3 regions of the Paenarthrobacter sp. C1 genome follow, and region 1 is predicted to be linked to each of the others. Evidence: riboswitches for the same ligand, from Rfam matches in the RefSeq annotation. Region 1 holds a riboswitch; each other region holds the start of a gene.
The links. Region 1 has a riboswitch for S-adenosylmethionine ahead of metX (homoserine O-acetyltransferase MetX). Riboswitches for the same ligand answer to the same signal wherever they lie in the genome.
Positions count from the first base shown of each region.

Region 2: linked by a shared signal. The riboswitch ahead of ACNAOU_RS19505 (DUF1737 domain-containing protein) and the one ahead of metX (homoserine O-acetyltransferase MetX) in region 1 are both predicted to bind S-adenosylmethionine.
Region 3: linked by a shared signal. The riboswitch ahead of ACNAOU_RS14570 (aminotransferase class V-fold PLP-dependent enzyme) and the one ahead of metX (homoserine O-acetyltransferase MetX) in region 1 are both predicted to bind S-adenosylmethionine.

Region 1 covers NZ_CP186052.1:1,560,567-1,567,986, forward strand. The annotation lists gene ACNAOU_RS07360 (class II fructose-bisphosphate aldolase) at 1-231, shown strand, start outside; gene ACNAOU_RS07365 (DeoR/GlpR family DNA-binding transcription regulator) at 255-1,046, shown strand; gene ACNAOU_RS07370 (histidine phosphatase family protein) at 1,056-1,712, opposite strand; gene ACNAOU_RS07375 (CPBP family intramembrane glutamic endopeptidase) at 1,799-2,569, shown strand; gene ACNAOU_RS07380 (VOC family protein) at 2,711-3,349, opposite strand; gene ACNAOU_RS07385 (bifunctional o-acetylhomoserine/o-acetylserine sulfhydrylase) at 3,565-4,881, shown strand; SAM riboswitch class IV at 5,066-5,183, shown strand; gene metX (homoserine O-acetyltransferase MetX) at 5,198-6,319, shown strand; gene ACNAOU_RS07395 (hypothetical protein) at 6,363-6,812, opposite strand; gene ACNAOU_RS07400 (winged helix DNA-binding domain-containing protein) at 6,858-7,420, opposite strand, start outside.
Region 2 covers NZ_CP186052.1:4,169,376-4,176,795, reverse strand. The annotation lists gene ACNAOU_RS19525 (glutamate--cysteine ligase 2) at 537-1,739, shown strand; gene ACNAOU_RS19520 (hypothetical protein) at 1,736-2,353, opposite strand; gene ACNAOU_RS19515 (O-succinylhomoserine sulfhydrylase) at 2,364-3,572, opposite strand; gene ACNAOU_RS19510 (rhodanese-like domain-containing protein) at 3,573-3,983, opposite strand; gene ACNAOU_RS19505 (DUF1737 domain-containing protein) at 3,980-4,243, opposite strand; SAM riboswitch class IV at 4,257-4,368, opposite strand; gene ACNAOU_RS19500 (NtaA/DmoA family FMN-dependent monooxygenase) at 4,524-5,852, shown strand; gene ACNAOU_RS19495 (aromatic amino acid ammonia-lyase) at 5,852-7,414, shown strand; gene ACNAOU_RS19490 (PLP-dependent cysteine synthase family protein) at 7,411-7,420, shown strand, end outside.
Region 3 covers NZ_CP186052.1:3,102,877-3,110,296, forward strand. The annotation lists gene ACNAOU_RS14535 (50S ribosomal protein bL37) at 1-48, shown strand, start outside; gene rsrA (mycothiol system anti-sigma-R factor) at 161-421, opposite strand; gene ACNAOU_RS14545 (sigma-70 family RNA polymerase sigma factor) at 418-1,221, opposite strand; gene ACNAOU_RS14550 (DoxX family membrane protein) at 1,401-1,916, shown strand; gene aroA (3-phosphoshikimate 1-carboxyvinyltransferase) at 1,923-3,290, shown strand; gene rsgA (ribosome small subunit-dependent GTPase A) at 3,293-4,408, shown strand; gene hisN (histidinol-phosphatase) at 4,480-5,304, shown strand; SAM riboswitch class IV at 5,475-5,588, shown strand; gene ACNAOU_RS14570 (aminotransferase class V-fold PLP-dependent enzyme) at 5,621-7,027, shown strand; gene ACNAOU_RS14575 (class I SAM-dependent methyltransferase) at 7,075-7,420, shown strand, end outside.

The DNA.
Region 1 (7,420 bases):
CTTCATGGCTCATCCGGTGTCACAGATGAGATGCTCGTATCCGCTATCGGCGCTGGTATGACTAAGATCAACGTATCCACACATTTGAACGGGTTCTTCACCCGCGCCGTCCGTGAGTACCTCGCTGCCAACCCCGCAGTGGTGGATTCCCGGAAGTACATCAAGGCCGGCCGGGAGGCCCTGGTGCTGGAGTCGGCACGTATGCTGACGCTGTTCGCCAAAGCGAAATAGCCGGAAACCGCGAAAGGCTTGTCATGACCCGCACCGATCGGCTGACCGCCATCCTCGATCTCCTGGCCGAATCCGGCCACGTGGAAGTCGAGGACATCGTGACGCGTCTAGGCGTGTCACCTGCCACGGCCCGCAGGGATCTGGACAGCCTCGCCAAGCAGCGGCTGCTGAGCCGCACCAGGGGAGGCGCCACGACGGGATCGGTGGCATACGACCTTCCCGGACGATACAACCGTGACGACCACGCCGAGGCCAAGCAGGAAATTGCGCTCGCGGCCTCCGCGCTGATCCGTCCCGGAGCGGTCATAGGGCTGAGCGGCGGAACCACCAACACCGCCCTGGCCCAGGTCCTGTCCACCCGCGAAGACCTCAACGCACCGTCGAACAGGCCCACGCTTACCGTGGTGACCAATGCAATCAACATCGCCTCCCAACTGGCGGTGCGCCCCAACATCAAGATCATGGTCACCGGCGGCATCCTGAACCCGCGGTCCTATGAGCTGGTGGGACCGTACACGGACGTGATCATGCAAAAGGTCGCCTTGGACATCGCCTTCATTGGCGTCAACGGCGTGGACCCGGACCTCGGCCCCACCATCACTGACGAGGGCGAAGCCATGGTGAACACCGTGATGGCACGCCGAGCCACGGAATCCTACGTGGTAGCCGATTCCTCAAAGGTGCGCCGACGCTCTTTTGCCGCCATGGCCGGCTACGACTTCAGGCACCTCATCACCGATTCCGGGATCAGCCCCGACGACAAAGCGGCGTTCGAAGCCAACGGCACGGAAGTCATCGTCGCACCGGCAGGCTGACGGGGACCCCTAGAACCGCATCCGCGGGGCGTGGAGCACCGAATCGTCCACATCCCTGGGCACCCACTGGCTGAACGGCAGATCCAGGCTGTACTGGTCGTCGTCGTTCTTGACCAGCGTGCGCAGCTCAGCGTTGCCCGGATTGTTGAGCGACTCAAAGTACTCCACCGTCCAGTGGAACCAGCGCATGCAGAACAGCCGCATCGTCAGCCCGTGCGTCACCAACAGGGTGTTCGGTGCGTACGTGGGCTTCTGCCAGTGCCGGTAAAGCGTCTCCATGAAGGACGACACCCGGTCGTAGACGTCCGAGCCTGATTCGCCTTCGCGGAAGCGGTAGAAGAAGTGGCCGTAGAGGTTCCTGAGTTCCTTCTGGTCCTCAATGTCCCCGGCGATCTGGAAATTGGCCCAGTCCTGCTCACGGAGCCGCGGCTCCTCGATGACACGCTCAATCAGGGACCCCAGGTTGAGGGCTTCCAGCGTCTGGTAGGCGCGCAAATAGGGGGAAACATAGACGCAGACCTGCTGCCCGTCGAGTTTGCGCCGCAGGTCCTCGCCGGCCAACCGCGCCTCCTCGACGCCCTGGTCCGTCAGCGGAATCCGATAATCCGGCACGCGGTTGTAGATGGACGTGTCGGCGTTCGCGGCGGACTGTCCGTGCCGGATCATGAATATTCTCTCTGGGGCACCCATCCCACCAAGCATAGGGCGGCGGTTCCCGGCAAAGAGGCAGGAACTGCGGGCAAGATAGGTACATGTTCCTTGCTTCCCGTCGCCGGCTGCGCGCCGAAGTGCTCATTGTCCTGGGCTTGTCCCTGGGCCAGTCGGCTGTCTACTCCGTGGTGCAACTGCTCGACAAGATGACGCGGGCGCCGCTGGCTGATGCAACGTCCACGCTGAACAGGTCCCAGAGCACCCGCGAATATTTCGATCTCACGTACCAGCTTCTGGATATCCTGTTCGCCCTGGTGCCCGTGGCGCTGGTGTTCTACTTCCTGTCCACGCACGTCCAGGCCACCAGGGACGGTGAAGGTTCGGCGTTCGCCCGGCTCGGCTTCAACTTGGTCCGCCCCGGCAAGGATCTGCTTCAGGGCCTGGGCCTCGCGGCGCTTATCGGCATACCGTCCCTTGGCCTCTACGCGGCCGGCCGGGCGCTGGGAATCACCACTGCCATTGTGCCCAGCGGCCTGGATGCCTACTGGTGGACGGTTCCCGTGCTGATTCTCTCCGCCGTGCGACACGCCATTGTGGAAGAAGTGATTGTGGTGGGGTATCTCCTGGACCGCTTCGGCAAGTTCGGCTGGAGCGTTCCGGCGGGCATCGTCGTCAGCGCCCTCCTTCGCGGGAGTTACCACCTCTACCAGGGCTTTGGCCCGTTCATCGGCAATGTGGTGATGGGCCTGGTCTTTGGGTGGATCTACACCAAGACCAAGAGGGTGATGCCCTTGGTGATTGCCCATGCCCTGCTGGACATTGTGGCGTTCGTTGGATTCAGCCTGTTCGGCAAAGCGGTGGGCCTGGGCTGAGCAGCCGTGAAAGCCGTTGCAGCCGTTAAAAGTATCCGGCCGCCATCGGTGGGTGACGTCATTGGCACCCGCTGATGGCGGCCGAAGCATTGTTTGGACAGCGGTGTCCAGGGCCGGGACCAGCCCGGATCAGGGGAACGGTCAGATGGTGACGGCTCCGGAGGCGGTTTCGAAAGTGACGGCCATGATGCCCGGCGTGCCGCGTGGTGCTATCCACTGGACCGCGACGTCCTCGAGAGGCTTCTCCACTGGCTCGCCCAGCCATTCGGTCACGCGTTCGGCGGAGCCCGCGATCGTGAGGCTGGACATCTTCACATCGCTCTCGTACACCTTGGACGGGTGAAGTGAGGGGTCGCCCTCCCACTTGAGCAGGTACGGCACCTGGGGATCGGCGATCAAGCCGAGGATGCCGATCTGCTGCCACACCAGTTCGCGGCCGTCAGGGAACTTGCGGTTGCCCGGGACTGCTGCGCGACCGAGGCGTTCCTCAAACGGGGCGAGGTCGTCAACTGCCACGCACCAGCCCATCCAACCGCCGCCGGCGGCTGAGCGTGCACGGACAGCTTGGCCGAAGGGTGCTTTGTCGGAAGCAGGGTGGTCCAGGACCTCCACGACTTCCAGGTACTTGTTATCCGCAAGGGGAATGATCATGTTCCGGGTGCCGAAGCGCGGGTGCACTCCGCCCCGGACTGCGTCCACTCCCAGAGCCGCGGAAATTCGTTCGGTAGTGGCCAAGAGGCCATCTCGTTCACAGGCGTAAGAGACGTGATCCATGCGCATGGCTTCATCTTGGCACTTTGTGATCGGTGTCTCAGCTAAGCCAACCCTAACTAAGGTGGGATCTCGCGACGGGCGTCATGGAAGGTCGCAAAAGAGCCCATATATTCTGCTGGCGTCACAAAGCTGTCCAAGGACCCGGACACTTCCTAGACTGGCCGCAGCTTCCTTCCCGCAGCTATTCCGCCGACCACACGCGCCACGAACAGGAGAATTCCATGTGCCAAGGATGGTCTTTCGAAACCCGCCAGATCCACGCAGGCCAAGAGCCGGATGCCGCCACGGGCGCGCGTTCCCTGCCGATCTACCAGACAACGTCGTTCGTTTTCCCGAGTGCTGAAAGCGCGGCCAACCGTTTTGCCCTGGCCGAACTGGCTCCGATCTACACCCGGATAGGCAACCCCACGCAGGACGCCGTGGAACAGCGCGTCGCGAGCCTCGAAGGCGGTCTGGGTGCACTGCTGCTCAGTTCGGGCCAGGCAGCCGAGACCTTTGCCATCCTGAACATCGCCGAGGCCGGCGACCACGTCGTCGCGAGCCCCAGCCTCTACGGCGGCACGTACAACCTGCTGGCCCACACGCTGAAGAAGTTCGGCATCTCCGTGACTTTCGTCGAGGACCCGGACAACCTCGAGCAGTGGCGTGCGGCCGTCCAGTCGAACACCAAGCTGTTCTTTGGTGAAGTCGTCTCGAACCCACGCCAGGACGTGCTGGATATCGAAGGCGTCGCCGGTGTCGCGCACGAGGCAGGCGTGCCTCTCATCGTCGACAACACCCTCTCCACGCCGTTCCTCATCCGGCCCATCGAGTGGGGCGCGGACATTGTGGTCCACTCCGCAACCAAGTACCTCGGCGGACACGGTTCGGCGATCGCAGGCGTGATCGTGGACTCGGGCAACTTCGACTTCGGCAAGGACCCGGAGCGGTTCCCCGGCTTCAACACCCCGGACCCCAGTTACAACGGCTTGGTTTACGCCCGCGACCTGGGCAAGGACGGAGCGCTCGGAGCCAACCTTTCCTACATCCTGAAGGCCCGTGTCCAGCTCCTTCGCGACCTCGGCTCGGCCGTGTCGCCGTTCAACGCGTTCCTCATTGCCCAGGGCCTGGAAACCTTGAGCCTGCGGGTGGAGCGCCACGTCGCCAACGCCACCAAGGTGGCCGAGTGGCTGGAAGCGCATGACGACGTCGAATCGGTCGCCTATGCGGGCCTGCCGTCCAGCCCCTGGTACGAGCGGGGCCGCAAGTACGGACCCCAGGGCACGGGAGCCATCGTGGCCTTCAACATCAAGGGTGGCGTAGAGGCCGGCAAGCGCTTCGTGGACGGTTTGGAGCTGCACTCCCACGTCGCCAACATCGGTGACGTCCGCTCCCTGGTCATCCACCCGGCGTCGACCACGCACAGCCAGCTGACGGTCGAGCAGCAGGTAGCCGCCGGCGTCAACCCGGGCCTAGTCCGCTTGTCCGTGGGCATTGAGCACATCGATGACATCATTGCCGACCTCGAAGCCGGCTTCCGCGCGGCCAAGGGCGCCTGAACGGGCAGTCCACGCCTGCAGCTGACGCACCCGGCTGACGGACCCGGGGTGCCGTCCACATCGACGATTATTCGCCGGACGGCACCCCGGAGTGCTCTTTCGTGAATGAAGCTGCCCTTGAACGTCACACTGGTGTCACATTCTTCGCCATAACGGTGGTGTCTTTCCTAGACTCTACGTATTAGGTCATGAGTGCCAGCAGATAGCCCCGGCTTGCTGGCCGGCAACCCTCCTTCCGCGGTGGGGTGCCCCGGGTGAAGACCTGGCCTGTTCGCACGCAAGGCGACGGGCAAGCGCGAAGTTAGGTGTCAAAGGAATGACCATCACTGCTACAGCACTTCCCAAATCCGGAGAAGAAGACGGAACCGTCAAGTACGCGGGCATAGGGCCGCTGGCGCTCGAAGCCGGCGGTCACCTCCCCAACGTCGTGTTGGCGTACGAAACCTGGGGACGACTCAACGCCGACGCGTCCAATGCCGTGCTCATCCAGCATGCGCTGACGGGCAGCACCCACGTTGCCCGCGGAGCCACGGACGAGGAAGGGTGGTGGGAGCAGTTGGTGGGTCCGGGCGCCACCATCGACACCAACAGGTTCTTCGTTGTCTCCATCAATATCGTGGGCGGCTGCTATGGCAGCACCGGCCCGTCCTCCGATGCGCCGGACGGCAAGCCGTGGGGTTCCCGGTTCCCCCTGGTCACTCTTCGCGACAGCACGGTTGCTGAGGCCCGTTTGGCGGACCTCTTGGGGATTGAATCCTGGCACGCGGTCCTGGGCGGCTCGATGGGTGGGGCCAGGGCCCTCGAATGGGCTGTCACGTTCCCGGAGAGGGTCAACCGCTGCGCCGTCATTTCGGTGGGAGCCTACAGCACCGCCGAGCAGATTGCCTTTGCGCAGGCCCAAACCCTGGCCATCCGGCAGGACCCGCACTTCAACAATGGGGACTACTACGGCGGTCCGGCTCCGGAACACGGACTTGCCCTGGCCCGCCGGATTGCGCACATCACGTACCGTTCCGCCCTGGAACTGGATCTCCGCTTCGGCAGGGAAGCCCAACATCAGGAAACGCCGCTCTCCGCAGCAGTCCTGGGGGAGCGTGGTCGCTACCAGGTGGAAAGCTACCTGGACCACCAGGGGACAAAGCTTGTGCGGCGGTTCGATGCCAACAGCTATATCGCCATCACCGAAGCGTTGATGTCCCACGACATCAGGCGGGGACGGGGCACACTGCAGGAAGCACTTTCGCGTGCCACCGCCGAGTTCTTTGTTGCTGCTGTGGACACGGACAGGCTGTACTTCCCGGCCCAGTCCAAGGAACTGGCGGCAGCACTGCCGGGGAATGTTCCGGTCCACACCATCCAGGCGCCGATCGGCCACGATGGCTTCCTCACGGAAATCGGCCAATTGTCGGAGCAGCTTCGCGGGGCGTTCTTCGCCTGACCGTGAGGAGCCTGTTCGTAGAGTTGCCTGTTTGTGGACGTGCCTAGCCGTTCATGATCTCCCCGCGTTGTTTCATGTAGTCCTCCATGGCGATCTGGCCATTGGTGAACTTCGCATCCAGTTCAGCCAGCTTGCGGGCGCGGTAGCCCTGGGGCTCGGAACCGGCAGTGGGAAACGGCGCGGGAGCGGGCTGTCCGGCCCGGTAGGAATCGCTTGGGTAGGAACCGCTTGGGTAGGAGGCGTTCGACGGCGGCGCGACCTGCGGAGCCTCGTCTGCAGGGCGGATGACTGCCGGCCCTGGCGGGTAGCCCGGGTAATTCTGTTGCGGGTAGTCCTGCGGCGGGTAATTTTGTGGTGGGAAACCCTGTTGCGGATAATCCTGACCACGAAAATTCCCGTTCTGCAGGCGGCGGGCCTTGGACCGGTTGTACATGCGGATTCCCATGGGAATCAGCCACGAGCAGACGATGATCCAGAAGATCAGATTGTTCACAGTGCAGGCCTCCTAGGTCTTAACCCCAGCTTAGCCCTGTGCCCATCACAGCAGCTTGGCCTCCATGCCCAGGAAAATCCCGTAGCGTTCCGCTTCGGCTTCCAGGGCCATCTGCTCTTCCTTGGTTGTCGGCTTGTCCATCCGGACTTCGAGCCCGCACATGCCCCCTGCGAAGCTGTGCCGCCACCATCCGGCCAGCCTGCCGTCCACGAGGACTACATGCATGGGGCCGTTGTCCTCAGGCAAGTACGGTGCGGTGCCGCCCAGGTAGTGGCGGGATTGCGAGTACCCCATCACGTATTCGTCGAAGCATTGGATGAGGTCGACGCGGGGGAGCACGGAACCGGCCGCTGGACCGGCAGGAGCCTCCAGGGCTTCTACGTCAGCCGAGGCGCCGTAAAAGTCCAGGTCATCGAAGGAGACCCGGGCCAACGTTCCCGGTGATAATTCCGCGGCGACGTTGAGTCCCAACGTGACGTCTTTCATGGTCAGCCCGGACCACGCCGAACAGTCCTTCACGGTAGCCGGTCCGCGACTGCTGAAATACCGCAGGGCCATCTGCCCCAGGGCGTGTTCCCGGTCCGCTCCGCTGAGCGGCCCGGAAAAAG
Region 2 (7,420 bases), 2.1 Mb from region 1:
GGACTCCGAGCCCAGCCTGAGACCTCCGTGCCGGATAAACCCCCGGCCTCTGTTGTGCTTGGTTGCCAGATGCAGTCTTCCCGGTTTGTCTTTAAGCCAGAGGCCATAGCGGACAGCTGCGCTTGCGCATGTCAGAAGTCCGTTGTTTACGAGGGCAGAGACAAACTCCGTATCTGCGGAGGGCAGAGCCCATATGCCGTGCCGCGGTTGATAGGCCCCCTCGAGCTTCCTTAGGTCCGCCGGGGTGTGCCCGTGGGCCTTAAGCAGCCCTACCTTGGCTACTCCACCTACTGACGACAAGAATTCGAATGCGTTCATGCCTTCAGTCAGCCACGGACTGGTCCCTCCCCAGCCCGGAAACTTCGCCTATGTGGACAAATCTGCTGGATCATCGGCCCCGGCCAGCTTGCTTGGCCGGCTAATCCGCGGGTCCTCTCCGTTTCCAAGGGCGATGATCCAGCAGAATCTGTTTGCCGCAGGCCAAACTGCCAGTCCCACCCTGTGTTCTGAAGGCCACCCGTGACGCAGAATGGAGCATGCGGACTTTCGGGGTCGAGGAAGAACTGCTCATCGTTGATCCGGTGACGGGCATGCCCTTGGCTCTCGCGGACGCGCTTCTGGCCGGCTACGAGGAACCTGCCACGGAGACCGGACTGAGCCAGGAGCTCAAGCTGGAGCAAATCGAAACCCAAACGCGGCCGTGTCACAGCTATGCCGAACTCCTGCAGCAGATTCGCCGGGGCCGCGCCATGGCCGATGAAGCTGCCCGGCGGCACGGTGCAAGGGTTGCAGCGATCGCCACTTCACCATTGGCCTCGAACACGCACACCACCCCGGATCCCCGGTACGCCGCGATGCTGGACCACTTCGGCATCATCGCCACCGAGCAGTTGACGTGCGGGTTCCACGTTCACACTTCAGTGGAGTCCCCGGAGGAAGGCGTGGTGGTGCTGGACCACATCCGGGACAAACTCGCGGTACTCACCGCGCTCTCGGCCAATTCGCCCTACTGGCGCGGGCTTCCGACCGGGTTCGACAGCTACCGCACGCAGGCATGGAACCGGTGGCCCACGTCCGGGCCGTCATCGCTTTTTGGCTCGCTCACGGCTTATCGACGCGTGGTGCAGCGCTTGCTTGATACCGGTGTAGTCCTGGATGAGGGGATGATCTACTTCGATGCCCGGATCGCCAGGAACCAGCCCACCGTAGAGGTCCGGGTCGCCGACGTCTGCCTCCGCGCAGAGGACGCGGCGCTGATCGCGGTGCTGGTGCGGGCTTTGGTGGAGACGGCCTCCTTGGAAATGCTCGACGGCGTTGATCCCACCCCGGTGCCGACCGCCCTGCTGCGGATGGCGGGTTGGCGGGCCAGTAATTCCGGTTTGCGGGGAGACCTCCTGGACTTCGGCGATTTCCGGCCCCAGCCTGCCGCTGATGTCGTGTGGGCGTTGGTTGACTATCTCAGCCCGGTACTGGATGACCAAGGTGAATTGGCGCTGGTCAAGGCGGGCATTGCCGAAATTCTGGGACGCGGCAACGGAGCGCTCGAACAACGGGACTCAGCGGCACGGTACAGCGCCAGGCATCGTGACGGCGGGAACCCGCCCGGCTCCGAAGCCCTTGCCGCCGTGGTCTCGCACGCTGCGAAGGTGACTGTTCGTGGCACCGCGACAGGCGCGTTCAAGGACCCGGGCGCGTTCAAGGACCCTGTCCCGCTGCTGACCAGAGTGCGGCGGCCTTAGCCCTCGATGTCTCGGATGTTCTCGCTATCCCCGATGTCCCCGGGTTCCGGGCACGCCATCAGGTACGCTCCGACGGCTCCTTCGGTGAGGTAGAAAACCAGGGGCGGGATGTCCTTGGTGGTCGCCAGGACGGTCCCGGAAACCACGGCCATCCCTGCTGCCGTCATCCCCGCCCATCGTTTGGCGGGGGACTTCAGCAGGCTGCCGCCCAAGGCAGCCAAGCCCAGCACATGCAGCCATGAGTAGGCGAGGAACGGTGCATTGGATCCCCGAAAATAAGCGAAACGCTCAAGGTCCGAGGCCCGCCGCGACAAGCTGTAGATGAAGAATGGTGCGCCCGCGAGCAGCGCTGTTGCTGCCGCGGACGCCCACGCTTTGGAGGTCCCTGCCGGTTGTGCTTTCGAGAACGCCATGAAGCCCACCGGGACTGCGGCGGTTCCTGCAGCGGCCGCGTGGTGGCCGATCACCCATCCGCGCTCGCTGGCAAGCAGCAAACGCAGGCGCTCTGCGGGGTCGTGCATGAGGTACACGCGGGATCCCGGTGAAATCCCGGCCAACCACACCACCGATCCCGCAACGATGACAGCCCCCGCCCGGCGGTATGGATGCCTCATGCCAGCAAGGTTAGACCTGTTTGAGGGCCTTCTCCAGATCCAGGATGAGATCGTCCACGTCCTCCAGCCCCACCGACAAGCGCACCACGCCATCGGACAGCCCGATCGCCGCCCGGCCCTCCGGACCCATGGCCCGGTGGGTGGTGGTGGCAGGGTGGGTGATCAACGACTTGGAGTCACCAAGGTTGTTGGAGATGTCGATGACACGCAATCCATCAAGCAGCGCGAACGCGGCTTCTTTCGCGGAGCGGCCAGCGGACGGCGAGAGCTCGAACGTGAGCACTGTGCCTCCGGCTTTCATCTGCTTCGCGGCGAGCTCGTACTGCGGGTGCGACTTCAGCAAGGGGTACTTGACCCAGCTGATGGCGGGTTGCTGCTCCAACCATTCCGCGATCTTCAGGGCCGATGCCGAGCTGTGGTTGACTCGGAGCCCGATGGTTTCCAGGCCCTTGGTCAACACCCAGGCGTTGAAAGCCGAAAGCGATGGCCCCGTGTGGCGCATGAGCTGCTTCACCGGTCCATCGATGAACTCCTTGGTGCCCAGGATCGCGCCACCGAGGACGCGTCCCTGGCCGTCGATGTGCTTGGTGCCTGAGTACACAATCACGTCGGCGCCCAGCTCGCCACAGCGCTGCAGCAGGGGAGTGGCAAAGACGTTATCGACGACGACAGTCGCCCCAGCGGCATGCGCCAGTTCGCTGACGGCTTGGATGTCCACGATTTCCTGCATCGGGTTGGACGGTGACTCGAAGAAGACGGCGGTGGTCGGCTCGGAGAGAGCCTCACGCCACTGGTCAAGGTCCGGTCCGTCCACAAACACCGTCTCCACGCCCCAGCGCGGAAGGATCTCGTTGAGGATCACGAAGCAGGAGCCGAAGAGGGAACGGGCAGCAACCACGCGGTCCCCGGCAGCCAGCAGGGCACCCAGTGCGGTGAACACGGCGGACATGCCGGACGCCGTCGCGAAGCAAGCCTCGGTACCTTCGAGGAGGCGCAGCCGCTCCTGGAAGGTGGCCACGGACGGGTTGCCGTAGCGGGAGTAGACGAAGCGTTCGTCCTCGCCGGTGAACGCGCGTTCTGCCGCGGCGGCGGATTCGTAAACGAAGCCGGAGTTCAGGAAGACGGGTTCGGCCGTTTCCTGGAAGTTGGTACGGTCAAGTCCACCGCGAACGGCCTGGGTGTCGGGGCTCCAGCCGGCGGCGTCAGGATTGAAAGTCACTTACTCGGTCCCCAGATTCGTTGGCAGGCCACGGTTCTTCCAACCATTGACGGTGCGTTCGCCGTAACGGTCGGGTTCGCCCTCAAAGCCTTCAAGGACGTTGTAGGCGGTGAATCCTGCCTGCGTGGCGGCGATGGCGGCGGCGATGGAGCGCTGGCCGGAGCGGCAGATGAAGACGAGCTCCACGCCGTCGTCCTCGGGTGCCTGTTGTTGCAGGTCCTCGATGAAGCGGGAGTTCGGGATGCCGCCGGCGAGGTTCCACTGGATGAACAGGGGATCGTTCTCGGTGGCTTTCGTGTCGGGGATTCCGATGTGGGCCCATTCGCCCTCGGTGCGGACGTCCACCAGGATGGCGCCCTGTTCAAGCTTGGCCCACGCGTCCTGCGGGGTCAGGTCACCTGCGTAGCTCATGCGTGGCCCTCGAATGCTTCTTCGTCGTCGGTATCCAGTTCATCAACGGCGTTGGCGACTGCGGCATCGGCGCTGGCAATCGCGGCGGGCAGGACAACGGCCTGCGCGACGATCACGTCGGTTCCGTTGAACGTGGCTGCGGGGCTGCCGTGCAGTACGTACCCATCCGTCAGGGCGTTGGTGATCCGCTCACAAAAGTCGCGGGTATCCGGGCCTGTTATCAGGCGGTAAGAGAGTTTTTCTTCAGTGGGTTCAGGCATTGCTGGTGCTCCTCAGTCACGCTTGCAGTTCGAGTTGTCGATACGCCGAGTAGTCACCTGAGGCACCCCGCCGGAGAGAGGGTTGCCGACCAGCAAGTCAGGGCTTTGCGCTGGTTCTCATTACTCAAGAAAAACGTAGCATTCACGACGACGGCCCGCACGGCGGCCGTCGTCATGTTGCGTAACCGGGCGGTACTGGAGTACGGGTCCAATTAAGACGTCCCGGGAGCATAATTGACGCAGTACGACCCCCTGTAACTTCGTATGAAATCAGGTCGCGGTGAACGGACAGAGCAGTTCTACACTCAAGCCCATGCTGCATTTTGGTTGGTTCGTGGGGCACGGTTTCGGGGTGCAGGGCTGGGGCACTCCGGGCTACAGCCTGGGGTACGACTGGAAGAAACCGGCCCTGTACCAGGAGGCCGTGCGCGCGTTCGAGCTGTCCGGGCTGGACCTGTTCATCATCGAGGATTCCCTGACCGTCCCGGACACCTATGGCGGTACTGCCGAGGTTTCGCTGGCCCATGCTTCCTTTGCGCCGAAACACGATCCTCTGGCGTTGGTCCCGTACTTGCTTTCCGCCACGGAGCACCTGGGGATCGTTCCCACGGTCAGCGCTTCCTTCTACCCGCCCTTCACCGCGGCCCGGCTCCTCGCTACCCTGCAGCACTTCTCCGAGGGGCAGCTCGGATGGAATGTGGTCACCTCGGGCAGCGATCTCGCCGCGCAGAACTACGGCTTGGACCAGCAGATCGAACACGACCTCCGGTACGAAAAAGCGGAGGAATTCGTCGACGTCGTCAGGCGGCTTTGGCGTAGCTGGGAGGCCGACGCTGTACTTGAGGACGTTTCAGCCGGGGTGTTTGCGGACCATACCAAAGTGCACCCGATCAACCACGACGGGGACTTCTTCAAGGTCCGTGGGCCGTTGAACACGGCACCGTTGCCCGAGGAACCCGTGCTTGTCCAAGCGGGCGCCTCTCCGCGGGGCAAAGCGTTTGCCGGCGGTCACGCGGATGTGGCAATTGCGCTCGCCCGCGGCGTTGACGATATGAAGGCCTACCGGGATTCGATCCGGGCCGAGGCGGCGAAAGCCGGCCGGAATCCCGACGACGTGAAGGTGCTTTTCGTGCTGAAGCCCACCGTGGTGGGTTCCACAGCCGAGGCCGAGGAGTTGCGGGCGCAGCGCCGGGAATTGACGCAGCGTGACATCGACAGCCAGCTCAACTCCATCTCCTACCTGTCCGTGATCGACTTCAAAAAGTTCGACCTCGATGCCCCGCTTCCGGAGTTGAGCACCAACAGCAACCAGGGCACCTTGGAGCACTTCGCCAAGGCTGCCCCTCCCGGGTCCACTCTGCGTGAAATCCTGCAGGCACGCAGCGGTGGTGCCGGGGATTCGATCATCGGCACGGTGGGAGAAATTGCGGATTATCTGGAGGAGACCGGCGCGGCCGTAGGGGGCGACGGCTTCCTGTTCTCCGGCTTCGTTGATCCGGTGACCGTGCACGGTGTGCTGGACAAGCTGACCCCGGAACTCCGCCGCCGCGGCCTGTTGAGGAAGAGTTACGGCAACGGCGGATTCCGCCAAAACCTGCTGGATTTCTAATGGGCATTTTCACCATCGGGACGGGCCCCGTTTCCGCGTTGGCTGTGGCGGAAGCGGCTGCGGATCCGACATTTCACGTGGAACTCAACCAAGAAGCGTTGAATTTGATCGGACGGGGAAGGGACATCGTGGAGGAGGCGGCCGCCTCCGGCCAACGGATCTACGGTTTGAATACCCTTCTAGGGTCAGGCCGGGACACTGCTGTGGAGGAGAAGTCCCTCCTCGCCTACCAGGTGCAGGTCATCAGGTATCACAACAGCGGCGTAGGCCCGTATCTGGATCGTGCCGCAGCGCGCGCAGTGATCCTGGCCCGGCTTGTCGGGTTCAGCCGGGGCGGCTCCGGAGTGCGTGTCGGGACCGCAGGGTTCTACGCCGAACTGCTCAACCGCGGCGTCTACCCCGCCATCCCGCGCGAAGGGTCCGTGGGTTCCTCCGACCTGACCCAGCTGGCCGCCGTCGCTGCCGTAGCCCTGGGCGAGGGGGAAGCGTTCGATGCCTCCGGCATGCTGGTGCCCGGCGCCAAAGCCCTCGCGGACGCCGGCCTGCAAGCCCTGCAACCTGCTGCCGGAGAGGCCTTGGCCCTGGTGAGCGCCAATGCCTACTCCGTGGGCGCGGGAGCCCTCGCCTTGGTGCGCCTGCAGCACCTGGCCCGGCTCGCCGACGTCGCGCTTTCATTGTCGCTGGAGGCGATCGCAAGGTACGACGGCGGCGGAAACCTCAGTCCCTTTTCGCCGGCCATCCAGAGGGCCAAGGCGGTTGACGGCCAGCGGGACTCGGCCGCAGCTGTTCGACGGCTTCTCAGCGGTGGCTGGCTGGAGGATGTCCGCAGGGAAGTGTCGGTACAGGACGCGTTGTCCTTCCGGGCTGCACCGCAGACCCACGGGGCGTTCCGGTTCTTGGTGGCGCAGTTGCGTTCGGCCCTGGAAGTGGAGCTGAACGGCCGGGGAGACAACCCGTTGGTCGATGTGGAGTCGGGAACGATGGTGTCCGGCGGGAACTTCCAACCCATGCAGCTGGCGTTGTCCTTCGAAAGCCTGCGGTTGGGATTGGCGCACGTGGGGATCTCCAGCGAGCGGCGGATCGCCAAGCTGTATCCACCGCAGCGGGCCATCCGGGCGAGGCACCTGGCAGCGGCGTCCTCCGCGCCCGGTGCGGCGTCTGCCTTGATCCAGGAGGAGCTGCCCGGGCTGCTCTGGTATTCCGCGGCCGGACTGTTGGCCGAACTCAAATTCCTGGCGGCTCCGGCGACCCTCGGCGCGCCAACGCTCTCAGCCGACATCGAGGACCACTCGACGCTTGCTCCGCTGGCCTTGCAACAGCTGGAGAAGTCGATTGAGGCCGCGGAGAAGCTCCTGGCCATCGAGTCCCCCACGGCTTCCTACCTCCTGCTGGAAGCCGAAGCTGCGCAGCCGCTCGGCAACGGGACCGGGCTGGTGGCGGGCCGGCTTGCTGATGTGTTGGCGGACCGGCCGTCGGCGCCGGACCTGGTGGAGCGCTCGCGGACGGTGCTGCGCGAAGCCGTGGATCAGCTTTTCACTGAAACAGAGGAGGCGACGCCATGAGCACGG
Region 3 (7,420 bases), 1.5 Mb from region 1:
GACCGTAAGCGCGGCGGCGCGAACCACGGCAAGCGTCCCAACACCTAAGCCAACGGCTTAGCGTCACAGGCTTAAGAGCGAGGGCCCCGGAAACCATGCGGTTTCCGGGGCCCTTGGCGTTAAGCCCTCACAGACGAGGCCGTGCCAGCCAGCGGCCGGATCAGGCGTCAACAGGCTTGATCGAGTGAATCCTGTCCAGGATGGAATTCTTGAGGTTCTCGGGAGCGGATTCGGTGCACGAACGCTTGACCATGGTGCGGATGAGGCACTCAAGGTCATACTGTTCTGCACACTCTTCACACGTATCCAGGTGCTGCTTGATTTCCGTGAGGTCCTCACGTGTCAACGCACCGTCGAGATACTCATAGATCCGCTGCATTCGCGTATCGTCGCAATCGCCCAATCCCTGGCAGTCGCTCATTTCTCTTTCTCCTGATTGTTGCTTCCGGCCGCAGCCTGATCTTCGGTGTGGGCCTTGAAGCCCCGTTCGGCGGCATAGTCCGCCAGCATGTCCCGCAGCATCTTCCGGCCACGGTGCAACCGCGACATGACAGTGCCGATCGGGGTATTCATAATCTCCGAGATTTGCTTGTAGGCATATCCCTCGACATCCGCGAAATAGACAGCCAACCGGAATTCTTCCGGAATTGCCTGCAACGCGTTTTTGACGTCGGAATCCGGCAGGTGGTCAAGAGCCTCGGCTTCGGCTGAACGCAGGCCCGCCGAAGTGTGCGACTCGGCTTTGGCCAGTTGCCAGTCCTCGATCGTGTCCGAATTGGACTGCAGCGGTTCTCGTTGCCGCTTCCGATAGAGGTTGATGTAGGTGTTGGTCAGGATCCGGTACAGCCACGCCTTGAGGTTGGTGCCGGGCTTGTACTGGTGGAACGCTGAAAAGGCCTTGGTGTAGGCCTCCTGGACGAGGTCCTCCGCGTCAGAAGGGTTCCGCGCCATCCTCATGGCAGCCGAGTACAGCTGGTCGACGTACTGCATTGCGTCGCGCTCAAAACGCTCGCGCCGCTGCTCCGGGCTCTCCGCTGCAACATCGACGGCGGCCGGCGCCGGGGCGTTATCGTCGTCCGTCGCGTCGGCTGCTTCGTACATGGCCGCTGCGGCCGGTTCAATGGTGCTCATCGTTGCCAAGTCTACTGTCAGCTTGGGAGAATCCGGCTGCACCCCGTACCCGGCCTCCGGTAGAACCATGCGGTCCTTCACCAAAGTCAAAAAACCAACTCCGTTCAGCGAGCGGCAACGCCGTGCCGCAGTCCGGTCTCCACCGCACCTGAAACTCACAACGGCCGCTGCTGGGTAAATATTCCGCAAAAGTGCAAGACTAGATCCGACTGCACCCCGTGAACACAACACTCATCGAACAGTGTGGCAAGCCACCCAGGAGGCAAAACATGTCTTTTATCCGTTTTCTCGCGCGGCCCATGCTCGCATCCAGCTTTGTCGTTGCAGGTCTGGACAAGCTCAAGAACGCTGACGACACCGCCAAGCAACTGTCACCGGTCCTTCGACGAGCCTCTGAATCGCTGCCCTTCAAAGCGGACGAGAAGACCCTCGCCCGGGTCCTGGGTGGAGCCCAGCTCGGCGCCGGAGCCCTGCTCGGACTGGGTAAGCTTTCGCGTTTCGCAGCGACGGTGCTCGCGCTGACGTCCGCCCTGAACTCCTACGTCGAATGGCGTTCAGCCGACATCAGCACCAAGGAGGGGCGCACCGCCCGGAAGGCCCAGCTCCTGAAGAACATCTCACTTACCGGCGGCGTGTTGTTGGCGTCGGTGGACACCGAAGGCCGTCCGAGCATCGCCTGGCGGGCCGAGCACCTTGCCGCCGACGCCAGGAAAGTCACCGGCAAGCAGATCAAGAAGGCAGACAAAGCAGTGCGCAAGGCCGTAGACAACGCAGTTGGAGCATAAGGAAGCATGACAGGTACCACCGCCGCCAATACCGAACCGGACAAAGCCGCCAGCCTCCCGCTATGGCCGGCCCCTTATGCCAAAGGGCCCGTGGACGCCACAGTGACGGTCCCAGGTTCAAAATCGCTGACCAACCGGTACCTGGTGCTGGCAGCCTTGGCGGATGGTCCTTCGCGGCTCCGGGCTCCGCTGCATTCACGCGATTCGGCCCTGATGATCCAGGCCCTCCGGCAGTTGGGTGCCACCGTCACCGAGGTACCCGGTGACGGTGACTATGGGCCCGACCTGGAGATCACTCCCCTGGACCCCTCTGCTTCGAGCTCAACGACAGCCATCGACTGCGGTCTGGCCGGTACCGTCATGAGGTTCGTTCCCCCGCTGGCTGCCCTGCGCAGCGGCGCCACAGTCTTCGACGGCGATCCCCATGCCCGTAACCGTCCCATGGGAACCATCATCGAGGCACTGATCGCCCTGGGAGTTCCGGTCGCAGCCGAAGGCGGCAGGACGCCGTCGTCCCTTCCTTTCACGGTGGAAGGCACCGGCGAGGTGCGCGGCGGTCACTTGGTCATCGACGCGAGCGCTTCCTCCCAGTTTGTCTCGGCGTTGCTGTTGGTAGGCGCCCGCTTCACCGAAGGCCTGCACTTGGAGCACGTGGGCAAACCCGTTCCAAGCCTGGACCACATCACCATGACCGTTGAGGTGCTTCGGAGCGTGGGCGTTACTGTCGATGACTCCGTACCCAACCACTGGCGCGTTTCGCCCGGTAGTATCAGTGCTTTCGACCAGCGGATCGAGCAGGATCTCTCCAACGCCGGCCCCTTCCTGGCCGCCGCCCTGGCAACGCACGGCACCGTCCGCATTCCCAACTGGCCCACCGGCACCACACAGGTGGGCGATCTCTGGCGGACCATCCTTGCTGCCATGGGCGCAAGCGTCACCCTTGACGGGGGAACACTGACGGTTACCGGCGGCAATGAGATCAAGGGTGCTGATTTCGACGAAACCAGCGAGCTCGCGCCGACTGTAGCCGCACTTTGCGCTCTGGCTACCGGCCCTTCGCGATTGACGGGCATCGCCCACCTCCGCGGACACGAAACAGACCGCCTCGCTGCCTTGGTTGCCGAGATCAACCGCCTTGGTGGCGATGCGGAAGAAACTGCCGATGGCCTGGTAATTCGCCCAGCTTCCCTCCATGGCGGAGTGGTACACAGTTACGCAGACCACCGAATGGCCACTGCCGGCGCCATCCTGGGACTCGCCGTCGACGGCGTCCAGGTTGAAGACATCGCCACAACATCCAAGACGATGCCCGAGTTCCCGGAGATGTGGGCACGAATGCTTGACTCCGCCGGCACGAATGAGGCCGGCAACTGACCATGGGCCGCGACGCACGTTCCTGGGACGAATCCGATGTCCGGATCCGTCCCAACAAAAAAGGATCACGACCCCGGACCAAGGACCGTCCCAGCTACGATGACGCCGTGATCGGACGGATCATCACGGTGGACCGCGGGCGGTACCGGGCAATCGTGGACGAAGACTCCCCCAACGAACGCATCATCATCGCCGCACGCGCCCGCGAACTCCGGCGCAACCCTGTTGTGCCCGGTGACTTCGTGGCCCTTGTAGGCGACGTTTCCGGGTCTCCGGACACGCTGGCCCGGCTGGTCCGGGTGGAAGAACGCCGGACCCTCCTTCGCCGCAGCGCCGATGACACGGATCCGATCGAGCGGGTAGTCGTGGCCAACGCCGACCAGCTGGTGGTGGTTGTTGCAGCCGCGAATCCCGAACCGCGGACCGGGTTCATCGACCGTGCCCTTGTGGCGGCGTACGACGCCGGTATTGAGCCACTGCTGCTGATCACCAAAGCCGACGTGAAGGATCCCACTGAACTGCTGGCCAACTACGTCAGCCTGGATTTCCCGGTGATTATCAGCCGGACAGCCGATTCTGAAGCCGGCGGCATTGATGCCCGATCCGATGATGGGCTGTCGGCCCGGTTGGACAGGGATGCTGTTTCCCGGCTCCGCGCACACCTCGGTGGCAAAGTGACCGTCATGCTGGGCCACTCCGGTGTCGGCAAGTCCACCATGGTCAACGCGTTGACGGGCGCCGAGCGGGCCACCGGCGGCGTGAATGCCGTCACCGGACGTGGCCGGCACACTTCGTCCTCGGCATTGGCGCTGAAGCTCGCGGATGCCCCCTCGGGCAGCTGGATCATTGACACCCCCGGTATCCGCTCCTTCGGCTTGGCCCACGTGGATCCGGACCGGATCCTGCATTCCTTCCCGGACCTCGAACCCGGCACCGAAGCATGCGAGCGGGGATGCAAGCACGACGCTACGGCAGTGAACTGCGGGCTGGACGCCTGGGTCAATGAAGGACATGCGGGCCCTTCAGGGGTGGCGCGCCTGGCGTCACTGCGTCGCCTGCTGGGCGCGGACCCACGCCTGGAGGCCAAAGAAGCGAAAGAGCTCGGCACGGTTACTTGATGACACTGGAAAACTGAGGGTGCAGCGGTAACGTCCCCACCGCCGCCAGTATTTCAGGATAGTTTGGTGCCATGACCCAACCCGCTTCCACCTACAACGACGACCTGCGCCTGGCCCATGTCCTCGCCGATTCCGTCGACGCCCAAACCATGGATCGCTTCAAGGCCCTGGACCTGCAGATCGAAACCAAGCCGGACCTCACCCCTGTCACCGATGCCGACAAGGCTGCGGAGGAGGCTATCCGCGGTCAGTTGTCGCGCTCGCGTCCACGTGATGCAGTCCTGGGTGAAGAGTTCGGCAGCAGTGGCCACGGATCGCGGCGCTGGATCATCGATCCCATCGACGGAACAAAGAACTTTGTCCGCGGCGTTCCAGTATGGGCAACGCTGATCGCGCTCGTCGATGAAGGCGAGCCCGTCGTTGGTGTGGTCAGCGCTCCGGCGTTGGGCAAACGCTGGTGGGCAGCCAAGGATATGGGCGCCTACATGGGTCGGTCCCTCGCTTCAGCAACCCGCCTCAAGGTGTCCAACGTTTCACGCCTGGCCGACGCTTCCATGTCCTACTCCAGCCTGTCCGGCTGGAAGGAGCGGGGCAATCTGGACGAATTCATGGACCTCACGGAGGACGTCTGGCGCACACGTGCCTACGGTGACTTCTGGTCCTACTGCCTCGTGGCCGAGGGCGCGGTGGACATCGCCTGCGAACCGGAGCTGAACCTCTACGACATGGCGGCGCTCGTCCCCATCGTGACGGAGGCAGGCGGGCGCTTCACTTCCCTGGAAGGCGAAGACGGACCGTTCGGCGGCAACGCCCTGGCCACCAACTCCATCCTGCATTCGGAAGTCCTGAAGCGGCTGAACCCCGGACTGGACGACCTCCTGCAGTCCCAAGCCTGAGGCCGGCACTACTCCGGATTGCCGAATTTTCGACGGCGGACGCCCGCTTTTGTGCGCGTCCGCCGTTTTTTGTTCGCGGAAACTGGGATTTGGCATTCCGCGTAACAAAGCGCTTAACAAAACCCCACGGCTTTGGATCGTCCCCCGGACGTGCCTTAGCCTTTTTTACAGGTCACGAGTGCCAGCGCTAAACCCCGGTTTGCTGGCCGGCAACCCTCCATTCGCGGTGGGGTGCCCCGGGTGACGACCCGGCCGGTCCGGAACGGATGCGGCAAGCGCGGATCCCCCTGTGGGGGTCCCTCTTGAGTGAGGTCCCATGAGCACAGTCACGTTCAACGCAAACACCATCCCTTCCTTTGTTGACGAAGCCGCCCTCGAATCGGCAGCTGCGCGTCCCCTCGCCGCCGTCACGGGCGCGGAGCTTCAGGCGCCTCTGATCCAAGGTGGCCACGTCCGCTATGCCAACCTCGACTACGGCGCGTCAGCCCCTGCGCTGACGATTGTTTCCGCCTACCTCAACGAGGTCCTCCCGTACTACGCCAGCGTTCACCGCGGGGCAGGCTTCGCCTCGCAGATCAGCACCTCCGTCTACGAGAATTCCCGGAACATCGTCCGTGACTTCGTTGGCGGACGTGCAGACGATTCGGTGATCTTTACCCGGAACACCACGGACTCCTTGAACCTGCTGGCCGGCTGCCTCCCGCAGGTCGACGGCGAGTTTGCCGGCGAGGTCCTGTACTTGGACATTGAGCACCACGCAAACCTGCTCCCGTGGCAGGGCGTGCCGCACCGCAGCGTGGTTGCGGCGCCGACCCTGGCCGGAACACTGGACAAGATCGAAGCCGAACTGGCCCTGGGCGGCGTCAGCCTGCTCGCCGTCACGGGCGCCTCGAACGTCACCGGAGAGATCCTGCCGATCGCCCGGCTTGCCGCGCTGGCCCACGAGTACGGCGCGAGGATCGTGGTGGATGCAGCCCAGCTCGCTCCGCACCGCCGCGTCAACATCGCAGAGGCTGACGTCGACTACATCGTCTTCTCAGGACACAAGCTCTATGCGCCGTTCGGCGCAGGAGTGGTAGTGGGCCGCCCGGACTGGCTCGACGCCGGGATCCCGCACCTGGCAGGTGGTGGCGCTGTCCGCGAAGCGCGCTTGGACTCGGTCAGCTGGGCCACGGGTCCGGCGAGGCACGAGGGCGGTTCCCCCAACGTCCTGGGCGCCGCGACGCTCGCCCGCGCCACTCAGGTGCTCGCCGGCCTCGACCAGGACGCCTGGCACGCACACGAAGCGGGCATCCGCAGCTACCTGGTTGAGGGCCTGGAAGCCATCGACGGCGTTACAGTCCACCGGATCTTCAGCGATTCCGAGGACACCATCGGCGTGGTCAACTTCTCCGTAGAAGGATTCGACGCCGGACTGGTCGCCGCATATCTGGCGGCCGAACACGGAGTGGGCCTCCGCGACGGACGTTTCTGCGCGCATCCGTTGCTCAAGCGGCTGGGACTGCCTTCGGGTTCCCTGCGCGCAAGCTTCGGCGTCGGCTCCCGGTTGGAGGACGCCACCAGGCTACTGGCAGGCATCGAGGAACTCAAGCGCAACGGCCTGGGCTGGGACTATGTGGTGGACGAGGGCCGCTGGGTACCGGCCAACGACCACCGCAGCTACCCCGAGTGGGCGCCCAACACCCCGGGCACAGCCGGTGCCGCTCCCTGCACGGTCGACTAGAGGGTAAATTCGTAGGGTACCTCTAACGGCCCTGTGAAGGAGTTTGCGTGTCCCTGCGCTCAGCGAACGGCGCTCCAGTCACTCCCGGTCCCGCCGGTCCCCGCGGACCCAAGCTCCATGCCTCCCGGCGCCATGAACTTGGCCAAAGCTTCCAGGATGGCGGAGAGCACTACGATCGCGTGCGGCCGGGCTATCCTGTGGACTCCGTTGATTGGCTCCTGCCCGAAGGGGCGTCGACAGCTGCGGACCTCGGCGCAGGAACGGGCAAGTTCACGGCACTCCTGGCCGGACGCGGACTTGAGGTGGCCGCCGTCGACCCTTCCACCGATATGTTGGCGCAACTGCGAAAGACCTACCCCGATGTTCACGCGACGGAGGGGACGGCCGAGGCAA